DNA from 3 places in the Paenibacillus sp. MZ03-122A genome. Region 3 is predicted to be linked to each of the others. Evidence: riboswitches for the same ligand, from Rfam matches in the RefSeq annotation. Region 3 holds a riboswitch; each other region holds the start of a gene.
The links. A riboswitch is a leader RNA that binds a small molecule or an ion and turns the genes downstream of it on or off. The one in region 3 is predicted to bind glycine.

Region 1 (3,279 bases), on a different contig from region 3:
CACGACGGTAGCCATTCATAACCTCGGAGGAATCCCAACGGTTTTTGTTACGGTCCGCATTATAATGATCGGAGATGAAGAAGACGCTCCCCCCGGTATTCACGTATTGCAACAGGGCAGCCTGCTCGGATGCCTTAAAGGCAACATTCGCTTCACCAATAATGAACACATCATATTGGCGCAGCTTGTCATATGTTATGGCCTGCTCTCCATAAGTAAAAGGAATGGGACGATTCAATTGGTCTACCGTAAAGCCTACATTACGCAGTCCATTGGCAAAGTCGGAGAAGGCGCCTTCAATGACCCAATCTGCTGCTCCAGCAGTCTGTGCGTGCGTATTATCGAACAGCACCTTTTTGCCTTTTCCATCCGGCAATGTAGTACCGGGTTGACCCGGGTTGCCAGGTTCGCCAGGTTCGCCAGGTTCGCCAGGTTCACCTGGTTCCCCCGGCTCGCTTCCGCTCACCAGTTCAACAGCGCTTGGGCTTTTCACTCCACCAAAATTATTGTAGGCGCCGAGTGTACCCGTCACACGAATTTTGCTGCCGATTAGCTCAGGATGGCCTGACAGCCCAAATTGCCCTCTGTACGCTGAAGTCAGCTGTACATCCAATAGATTAGACGTATTACGTTCATTTGCCTGATCGGCAATCAGTACGTTAAAATCATTCGCGAACGGAGAAGAAAAGTTAGCCGTTTTCGATCCGGTAGCATGTCCGACGATGTAGCCTTCCACCGTCACCGTACCTCCACTACTTTGGCCCTGAAGTGCTTCGGCTACTGTCAATGCTCCCTCTGCCTTGACCTGACCGAATGGAACGAAGATCCCGATCAGCAGTGATACGATTGCTGCTAGATGCAGCATCCCTTTTAAGCGTGAACCTGTGAACCGCAAGCCTTTTACCATACGTCAATATCCCTCCTATGTTTTCCATAAATGTACTTGTCCTTTATCAGATTAGCCGCCAATCTTCTAATTCCTTCCTAATTTCATCCATAATTATGTAAATTTTAATCTTTTTTATTGGAAACGCACCTGTTTATGTAAAAATTGAACCCTGTGATTGACACCGAGCACAGCATACATTACCCTAAGAAAGACATGTAGAACGGTATACGCGAATGAAGATGACGGGAGAGTCTGTCCAGGGAGCCTACACTCTGGCGGCACCGAAGGAGCAAGACGCCAGCACCCGGCTGGCGGATAATCTCTCAGGTCCATGTATCGTCATCTGACGCAACTCTGGAGAGAGCGCAAGCCACCCAAGGGGTAAGGCGGTAAGAACACCGCACGAAACTCTCAGGTAACGAGGACAGAGATAAGGGAAACTTCCTTATCCTGTCCTTTTTTGTGCTCACATTGTGCGTCAGCATTAGGAACCGTCATAACCGCGCAAAGACGCGGAAATACCATATAGTATGGTATTAGAACATACAGGGGGCCACACCATGCGTTTCAAAGATGTATTTTCTATTATCGGCCCGGCCATGACCGGACCTTCCAGTTCACACACCGCAGGCGCGGTGCGACTCGCACGCGTTGCCCGGCACTGGCTCGGAGCGCAGCCTGACCGTGCCCGCATGACATTATACGGCTCCTTTGCCGATACGTATAAAGGACATGGTACAGATCTGGCGCTCATCGCAGGACTGCTTAATTACGATACGGACGATCACCGGATTCCCGATGCCGAGCAATGGGCCGAACAAGCCGGGATGGCCGTGGAATTCGCCGTTAGCGGACTCCCCGCCCCTCATCCGAACACTGTCCGTTTCGAGCTGTGGAAGGGCGAGGATCAGCGCACACTGTTGGGCTCCTCCATCGGCGGCGGCAGCATCCATGTCCAGCAACTGAACGAATTCCGGGTCAATCTGACCGGGGAGCTGCCTACGCTGGTGCTTCTCCACTCAGATAAGCCCGGTACATTGGGCGCGATAACTTCAGCGCTGGGCGCGGCTCACATTAACATTGCCTATATGCACGTAGATCGCAAGGGCCGGGATGGTGAAGCACTCACCGCCATTGAAACGGACAGTTCTGCTCCAGCTGAACTGATTGCGGAACTGCGTTCTTTACCTCATATGTATGAAATTAAGATGATTAATTTGAAAAAAGGAGCTGAATCCGATGCGGTTTAGCCATCTGCATGAAATCAGCGCTTTATGCGCTGAAGAATCCACCACAATTGGCCGCTTGATGATTCAAGAACAGGTACAAGAGACGAATACAACGGAGGAAGAAATCTTCCGCCAAATGTCTGATTATTATGAAGTCATGAAGGAAGCCGTTCATCGCGGACAGACACAAGACACCGTATCCCGCAGTGGATTGACGGGCGGGGACGGCAAGCGCCTAGCCGAGTATCTGCGGGCAGGGGAAACTTGCTCCGGTGATGCCTCCGCGCTCGCCATGGCTTATGCCCTCTCCGTGTCGGAGGTTAATGCATCCATGGGTCGCATTGTCGCCACGCCTACCGCAGGCTCATGTGGGGTTATCCCTGGTGTATTTATCAGTGCGCAGGAGCGGTTCGGCTGGGATGATGAGCATATGGTGCACGGCCTATTCGCCGCTGGTGCTATTGGCTACGTGATCGCCAACAACTCCTTCATTTCTGGCGCGGAGGGAGGCTGTCAGGCTGAGATTGGCTCAGCTATCGGGATGGCCGCTGGCGCTATGGTCGAGCTGCGCGGTGGTACGCCTGAACAGGCTGTTCACGCCGTGGGTCTCGCCCTTAAGAACACGCTCGGCCTGATTTGCGACCCCGTCGCCGGACTCGTGGAGATTCCGTGCATCGTGCGCAACGGGCTGGGAGCCGTGACTGCGCTTGCCGCAGCGGACATGGCTTTGGCGGGTGTGCGCAGCGCTATTCCGTCTGACGAAGTCATTGACGTAATGCTTGAAGTCGGCAGTGAGATGCCGTCGAAGCACCGCGAGACCGCCAAAGGCGGGTTGGCCCAGACGCCGACTGGCAAGCGTTTGACCGAATCACTTACACGCAACACACCGACCAAGAAAGATAAGTCATAATTTATAAGCGGTGCCTCCTTAAAATAAAAGAGCAAGCCTATCGTCCTTGGACGTATGCTTGCTCTCTTTTTTACTGAACGGTTACCTGTACCTTCGTCATTTTACCTGCATATTTCACAGTAATTACAGCTTTACCCTTGCCCTGTGCCTTAATGTTACCGTCTTTGACGGTCGCAACAATAATTCTGGACGAGGACCAGACAGCCGGTTTGGAAACATCCTTCTCCGACTCATCCTTATACGTGGCTGTA
Region 2 (3,279 bases), on a different contig from region 3:
AGACAACAAAAAAATAGTCGCTATGTCAGGTCATAGCGACTATTTATACAAAAACTGAGCGGACTAACGATGCTCTTATTTAATTCAATATCCATATAAAAAACCAGAATAAAGCGTTATTATTTCATGCTGTATTGCTCATTATTGCACATCGGAAATCAACTGCTCGTATTGATCCGCAGACAGTAGCTTGCCCAATGCTTCCTCCACATCTTTATCTATCTCTACTTCGATCATCCAACCTTTTTCATAGGGAGATTCATTCACTAGCTCAGGCGTACTTTCCAGCGCTTCATTCACTTTTAATACGGTTCCCGTCACCGGAGCAAAAAGGTCGGATACCGTCTTCACCGATTCAATCGTACCGATTTCCGCTCCCTGCTCAATCGTTACTCCCGCCTCAGGTAATTCTACAAAAACAATATCACCCAGTTGATGCTGTGCAAAATCTGTAATACCAATCCGCAACGTTCCATTCTCTGTGCGCTGAACCCACTCATGTTCGTCTGTATACCAAAGTTGCTGCTTCACTTCACCCATTTTGTTCCCCTCGCTTCCATATGAATAAAATCGCTTTTGCTCACCTGTATTAGACAGGTTAAGATTATGACAACAGGAACACTCATGTCAATAATACTAACAAAAATACTTCATATGACCTCATATAGCGTACTATATAAAAATATGATAGCTTATAACAAACGCTTACATATCCTTATTTATATATTAAATGTTTTTTCTATTGTTTTTGATGACATTTTTATTGACATTTTGAATGAATTTGCGTATTAATGGGTTATAGCAAATGCTTTGGGAAACACCCCGACAACTGCAAACGCGGATGAACGCGGAGGGAGAGACTACCAAAAAGATTCACAAGCTGTTGCGGTTTGTGGGACAGTTGTGCACGCGAATCGGATCAAGTTGTTATCTGCAAAGCCAGGTAATATACTGTTGATCCCGAAGGTAGCGCCGAAGGAGTAAGCCTGCATTGCAGGTGAATCTCTCAGGCAAAAGGACCTCTGCCGGACGCATCTCTGGAGAGCATTCGCTATTGGAGCGGATCACCCAAGGGGAAACCCGGTACATACCGGGGTAACTTTCTGGTATCAAGGACAGAGCTGAAAAAAGAGTGTAGACTGCCGTCTATACGTTTTTTTCGGCCTGTCTTTTTTGTTTAGCCGATCACACCGAATAGGAGTGGAAAAATGACTAATTTGCGAAAAACACCGCTATATTCGTCCTACGGGACGCAGTCTGGGGTTCGTTGTATTGACTTTGGCGGCTGGGAGCTCCCCGTTCAGTTTAGCGGCATTCAAAAGGAGCATGAGGCCGTCCGGCAACGTGCGGGTTTATTCGATGTATCGCATATGGGCGAATTTTTGGTTGAAGGCAAAGAGGCCGAAGCTTTTCTGCAAAGGGTGACCACAAATGATGTCAGCCAGTTGGAACCAGGTCAGGCACAATATTCACTCCTGTGTTACCCCGATGGAGGGGTAGTAGACGACCTGCTTGTTTACTGCAAAGGACCGGAGCGCTACATGCTCGTTGTGAACGCCTCTAACATCGATAAGGATTGGGATTGGCTAATTCGCCATATGCCTGCATCCGTTCACATGGAGAATGTGTCTGATGCGATAGCATTGCTGGCGTTGCAAGGACCGGAAGCAGCACGTATTGCCGCAGCCGTGGCAGATACGGACATTACGAATCTGGCATCTTTCCGCTTCCATGAGAATGTGCCATTGTTCGGAGCAAAAGCACTCGTCTCACGAACCGGATATACGGGCGAAGACGGTTTTGAGTTTTATGTACCTGCTGCGGAAGCACCAGCCGTATGGGAGGGTTTGCTTCGTTCCGGTGAGTCGTATGGGCTGATTCCCGCTGGACTTGGTGCTCGGGATACCCTACGCTTTGAGGCACGGTTGCCGCTGTACGGACAGGAGTTATCTGCCACGATTTCACCGCTCGAAGCCGGTCTAGGGTTCTTCGTCAAGCTGAATAAAGGAGATTTTATCGGTAGAGAAGCACTGCAACGTCAGAAAGATCAAGGGATTCCTCGCAAATTAATCGGGCTGGAAATGATGGATCGCGGTATCCCTCGCGCCCATTACCCGGTATTCGCAGAAGGACAACACATCGGTGAGGTCACAACGGGGACTCAGTCGCCCACCTTGAAGCGTAATCTCGGCCTCGCCTTGGTAGACAGTCGTTTTAGCGCCCTCTCCACACCGCTGGAGGTTGAGACTCGTGGCAAACGCCTGCGTGCCGAGGTGGTGGCAGCACCCTTTTATAAACGCCCACGCTGATCTTAAACTCTCCTCATTTCTATAAAGCAAACATGTCAGATATGTACTTCCGGGTTTTCATCTCACACTTTTTTATTAACTAATTTACGATTTAAATTTTGATTTTCGAAAGGAGCCAGAACCTATGAAGCAGCATCGTTATCTCCCTATGACTGAACAGGATCAAACCGAAATGCTGCGTGTGGTCGGCGCTTCATCCATCGATGATTTATTCAGTGACATTCCAGAGGCCATTCGATATCAAGGGGAACTCCCTCTTTCTTCTCGACTCGGCGAGAGAGCCTTAACCCGCCACTTGGCCGAGCTTGCTGGACACAACGCCAATACAGACACACATGCCAGCTTTCTTGGCGCAGGAATTTATGATCATCATATTCCGTCCGTCATCCAGCACATCACTTCACGCTCGGAATTCTATACAGCCTACACCCCCTATCAGCCGGAAGTAAGCCAAGGCGAGCTACAAGCCATTTTCGAATTTCAGTCGTATATTTGCGAATTGACGGGCATGGCTGTAGCTAATGCCAGCATGTACGACGGAGCGACTGCACTGGCGGAAGCGGGCTCACTGTCCGCCGCAGCTACCCGCCGTAAACAGCTTATCGTATCAAGGTCCGTCCATCCGGAAGCACGTCAGGTATTGGCAGCCTATGCACGCGGATTGGATTTGGACATCGTGGAGATCGGCTGTTCGGACGGCGTAACGGATGCTAATGCGTTAGCGGCGGCCGTATCGGAAAAGACTGCGGCTGTTTTGGTCCAAAGCCCCAACTTTTTCGGAGCCGTGGAAAACCTGAAGCCGATGGCTGATCTCATCCATGCGCACAAAGGTCTTTTGGTCGTCAGTGCCAACCCACTGGCACTTGGCTTGCTGGAGACACCCGGCAAACAGGGCGCGGATATTGTGGTAGGAGATGCGCAGCCACTTGGCATCTCCTCTTCTCTCGGCGGTCCGACCTGTGGATACTTT
Region 3 (3,279 bases):
AATGCCCACTGCTACATAATCGTTAGCACATAAAATAGCCTCTGGAAATTCGTCCGGATGCTGTAACAAATCCCGTACGACCTGTTCGCCATCACGGATATTATAAATAGAAGAGTGATTCCAGTGTTGCAACACTGGCAGATTGTGCTCACTCATGATCTGTTCGTAGGCTCGTTGTCTACTATGGGTATTAATACTGCTCGGACGGCCAAAAGCATTGGCTATACGAGTATAGCCTTTTTGTATCAAATGTTTGAGCGCTAACATATATCCTTCATACTGATCCATAGCGACGGAGCGAATATCGGTATGCTCCATTCGTTGCCACGACACGATCGGGCCATATTTGCAATAGGTGCTCAAAAAATCAGTGTCATTCACGCAGGAAATGATGACCAGCGCATCGACTCTTTTTCTTTTTAAATCCTCAAAGGCTTGAAGCTCTTTCTTTTTGTCTTCTCCCGAAGTATAAATAATGGTTTGAAATTCATTTTGGCCCGCTACTTCCACAAAGCTGTCCAGAAAAGCGAGAACAATTTCATTAATAGTTGAAGTAATGATACCGATCTGAAGCGTCTGACCCTTGGATAGAGAAATGGCATTTCGATTAGGAACATAATCTAATTCCTGCATGATTTTCAAAATTTTAGCTCTTGTTTCGTGACTAACATGGGGGGACTGATTTAATACTCTGGATACCGTAGCTTTGGAAAAGCCCGCCAGTTTTGCAATTTGATCAAGATTCGACATGGTGCTTCTCCTCACATAAGAAAAAATACTTGACATGAAACGCGTTACAACGATTAGGATGCTTATGAAGGCATTACGTCTATTTTAAGGTATCTGTCAATGCATTTCAAAGGAGAACGGTTATCGTTAGGTTGCATTGTTCGCTGAAATGGGCTTTAAAGTATTATTGTCACATTATGAGACACCGCTAGGTCTGACTCAGAAGTATAATGGCTGGCTGGGTCGTGAAGTCATAGCATTACGTAAATTATGCCGAAACAGTGTTTACACGCTATAAGGATAAAGTGAAATACTGGATGACCTTTAATGAAATCAATGTAATGACCATGAGCCCGTTCACCGGTGGCGGTGTGGTTATTGACCTCTGTGTATGACACGTATCGCATTGATTACTTGCGTCAGCATATTGCCCAATGAAGGAAGCGATTGCCGACGGTGTTGATCTGATTGGTTACACCAGCTGGGGTCCTATCGACCTTGTGAGCATGTCTACATCCGAAATGTCCAAGCGCTACGGATTTATTTACGTTGATCTGGATGATGACGGTAACGGAACGCTCAAACGCTCCAAAAAGGACTCATTTAACTGGTATAAAAATGTGATAGCAACCAATGGTGAAGAATTGTAATTCCATATCATCTCGGGCGGATATAGCAGAAGACATCCTAAGGATGAAATTTGCTATATCCGCTTTTTTGATAGACATAATAATATTTCAGAGGGCTTCACAAACTTTTCACTTGTAATAAGCTGAAAGTTTTCTGTATAATGAATAAAAATTTCATATGTCTGGTTGATGTTTGCGGGAGATGGAACGAAAGTTCCGACCGAAGGGGCAAAACTCTCAGGTGCTTAGGCTGATTACAGCAACAAGCGGGGACCGTAAACGGACAGAACTCTGGAGAGACCCTTAATTGGGCGCCGAAGGTGCACCGCAGATAACATCTGCTTAAACTCTCAGGCAAAAGGACAGAGACGCGAATAACCTGTGACAGGGAATACCCTAGGCTTTTTTATGAGCTATTAGAGGTAGTAACCTGCACAAGATGGTTGTATTTTTTCGTGCCTTTAACCTCTCCAGGAGTCGAATCAGCTGATTTGACTCTTTTTTGTTTTCTAATATGCTGGAGGAGCGGGTTGAAATGAATTTGGTACATGTATTGGAAACGATTGACAGCTGGATATGGGGAGCGCCGCTTCTTATTCTCGTAATGGGCACTGGGTTGTGGCTAACGATCCGTTTGAAGCTGCTCCAGGTTATTCGATTGCCTTTGGCGCTCAAGCTAATTGGTAAAGCGCCGGACGAAGGTAGCGGAGATGTAAGCAGCTTCGGAGCATTGAGTACGGCACTGGCAGCTACTGTAGGTACAGGAAGTATCGTCGGCGTGGCAACAGCAATCAAACTGGGTGGGCCCGGTTCATTATTCTGGATGCTGGTTGCAGCTTTTTTCGGGATGGCAACCAAATATGCGGAAGGATTATTATCTGTTAAATACCGTGTTAAAGACCGGAACGGACAATTTTCGGGTGGTCCGATGTATTATATTGAAAACGGACTTGGCCGCCGTTTCAAGCCGCTGGCGATGTTGTTTGCCTTTTCTGGTGTTCTTGTAGCCCTATTTGGAATCGGTACTTTTCCGCAAGTAAAGGCTATCGTTTCTTCGACGGAAAGTAGCTTTGGAGTGCCAACGGTAGTTACAGCGATCATTATTTCCGTGTTAACTGCTGTTGTTACGATTGGAGGACTCAAAAGTATTGCCAAGGTATCCACAAAGATTGTTCCATTCATGTCGGGGCTCTATATCGTAGTTTGCTTAATTGTACTCATTAAGTTTGCAGGAGAGCTTCCTCATGCGATTGCTTTAGTATTACAAGGGGCCTTCTCGACCACATCTGCAACGGGTGGATTTGCCGGAGCGACGATTATGTTGGCGATGCGAAGCGGAGTTGCCAGAGGTATTTTTGCTAATGAAGCCGGTTTGGGAAGTGCGCCAATTGCAGCAGCTGCTGCTAAGACGAAATGGCCTGCAGAACAAGGGCTGATATCCATGACAGGCGTATTTATTGATACGATGATTATTTGTAATCTGACGGGATTTACGTTGCTGGTTACGGGAATATGGAGTGGAAATGACGATGGAGGTCTGATGACCCAGCATGCGTTTTCCAGTGCCTTTCCGGCTGGTGCAGAGCTCGTGACGATTAGCCTTATTTTATTTGCATTTACAACGATACTGGGCTGGAATTACTACGGAGAACGTTGTGTTGAATATTTACTGGGTGTCAAATGGATTAAACCATACCGTTATCTGTTCATCGCACTTGTAGCAGGAGGTGCGTTCATCAAGTTGGAAGCCATTTGGTTGCTGGCAGATATCTTTAACGCAATGATGGCTTTCCCGAACCTGATTGCACTGCTCGGCTTATCAGGAATTGTAGTTGCAGAAACCCGAACCTATATGGATTCTCTGTATCCTAATAAGAAAAAGGGCATTCTTGCAGGTGCCAATGTAGGGGCTGCTATCCAA

Region 1: it holds a riboswitch for glycine, as region 3 does, so the genes downstream of both, sdaAB (L-serine ammonia-lyase, iron-sulfur-dependent subunit beta) here and NLX74_RS14545 (alanine/glycine:cation symporter family protein) in region 3, are expected to answer to the same signal.
Region 2: it holds a riboswitch for glycine, as region 3 does, so the genes downstream of both, gcvT (glycine cleavage system aminomethyltransferase GcvT) here and NLX74_RS14545 (alanine/glycine:cation symporter family protein) in region 3, are expected to answer to the same signal.

Annotation. Positions count from the first base shown of each region.
Region 1 covers NZ_JANAVI010000005.1:13,475-16,753, reverse strand. The annotation lists gene NLX74_RS12265 (DUF6359 domain-containing protein) at 1-907, opposite strand, end outside; glycine riboswitch at 1,123-1,238, shown strand; gene sdaAB (L-serine ammonia-lyase, iron-sulfur-dependent subunit beta) at 1,450-2,139, shown strand; gene sdaAA (L-serine ammonia-lyase, iron-sulfur-dependent, subunit alpha) at 2,129-3,028, shown strand; gene NLX74_RS12250 (Ig-like domain-containing protein) at 3,099-3,279, opposite strand, start outside.
Region 2 covers NZ_JANAVI010000004.1:152,641-155,919, reverse strand. The annotation lists gene gcvH (glycine cleavage system protein GcvH) at 142-540, opposite strand; glycine riboswitch at 884-1,032, shown strand; gene gcvT (glycine cleavage system aminomethyltransferase GcvT) at 1,209-2,309, shown strand; gene gcvPA (aminomethyl-transferring glycine dehydrogenase subunit GcvPA) at 2,434-3,279, shown strand, end outside.
Region 3 covers NZ_JANAVI010000006.1:64,245-67,523, reverse strand. The annotation lists gene NLX74_RS14560 (LacI family DNA-binding transcriptional regulator) at 1-750, opposite strand, end outside; gene NLX74_RS26015 (family 1 glycosylhydrolase) at 1,011-1,124, shown strand; partial or broken gene NLX74_RS26010 (family 1 glycosylhydrolase) at 1,114-1,379, shown strand; glycine riboswitch at 1,545-1,621, shown strand; glycine riboswitch at 1,640-1,734, shown strand; gene NLX74_RS14545 (alanine/glycine:cation symporter family protein) at 1,894-3,279, shown strand, end outside.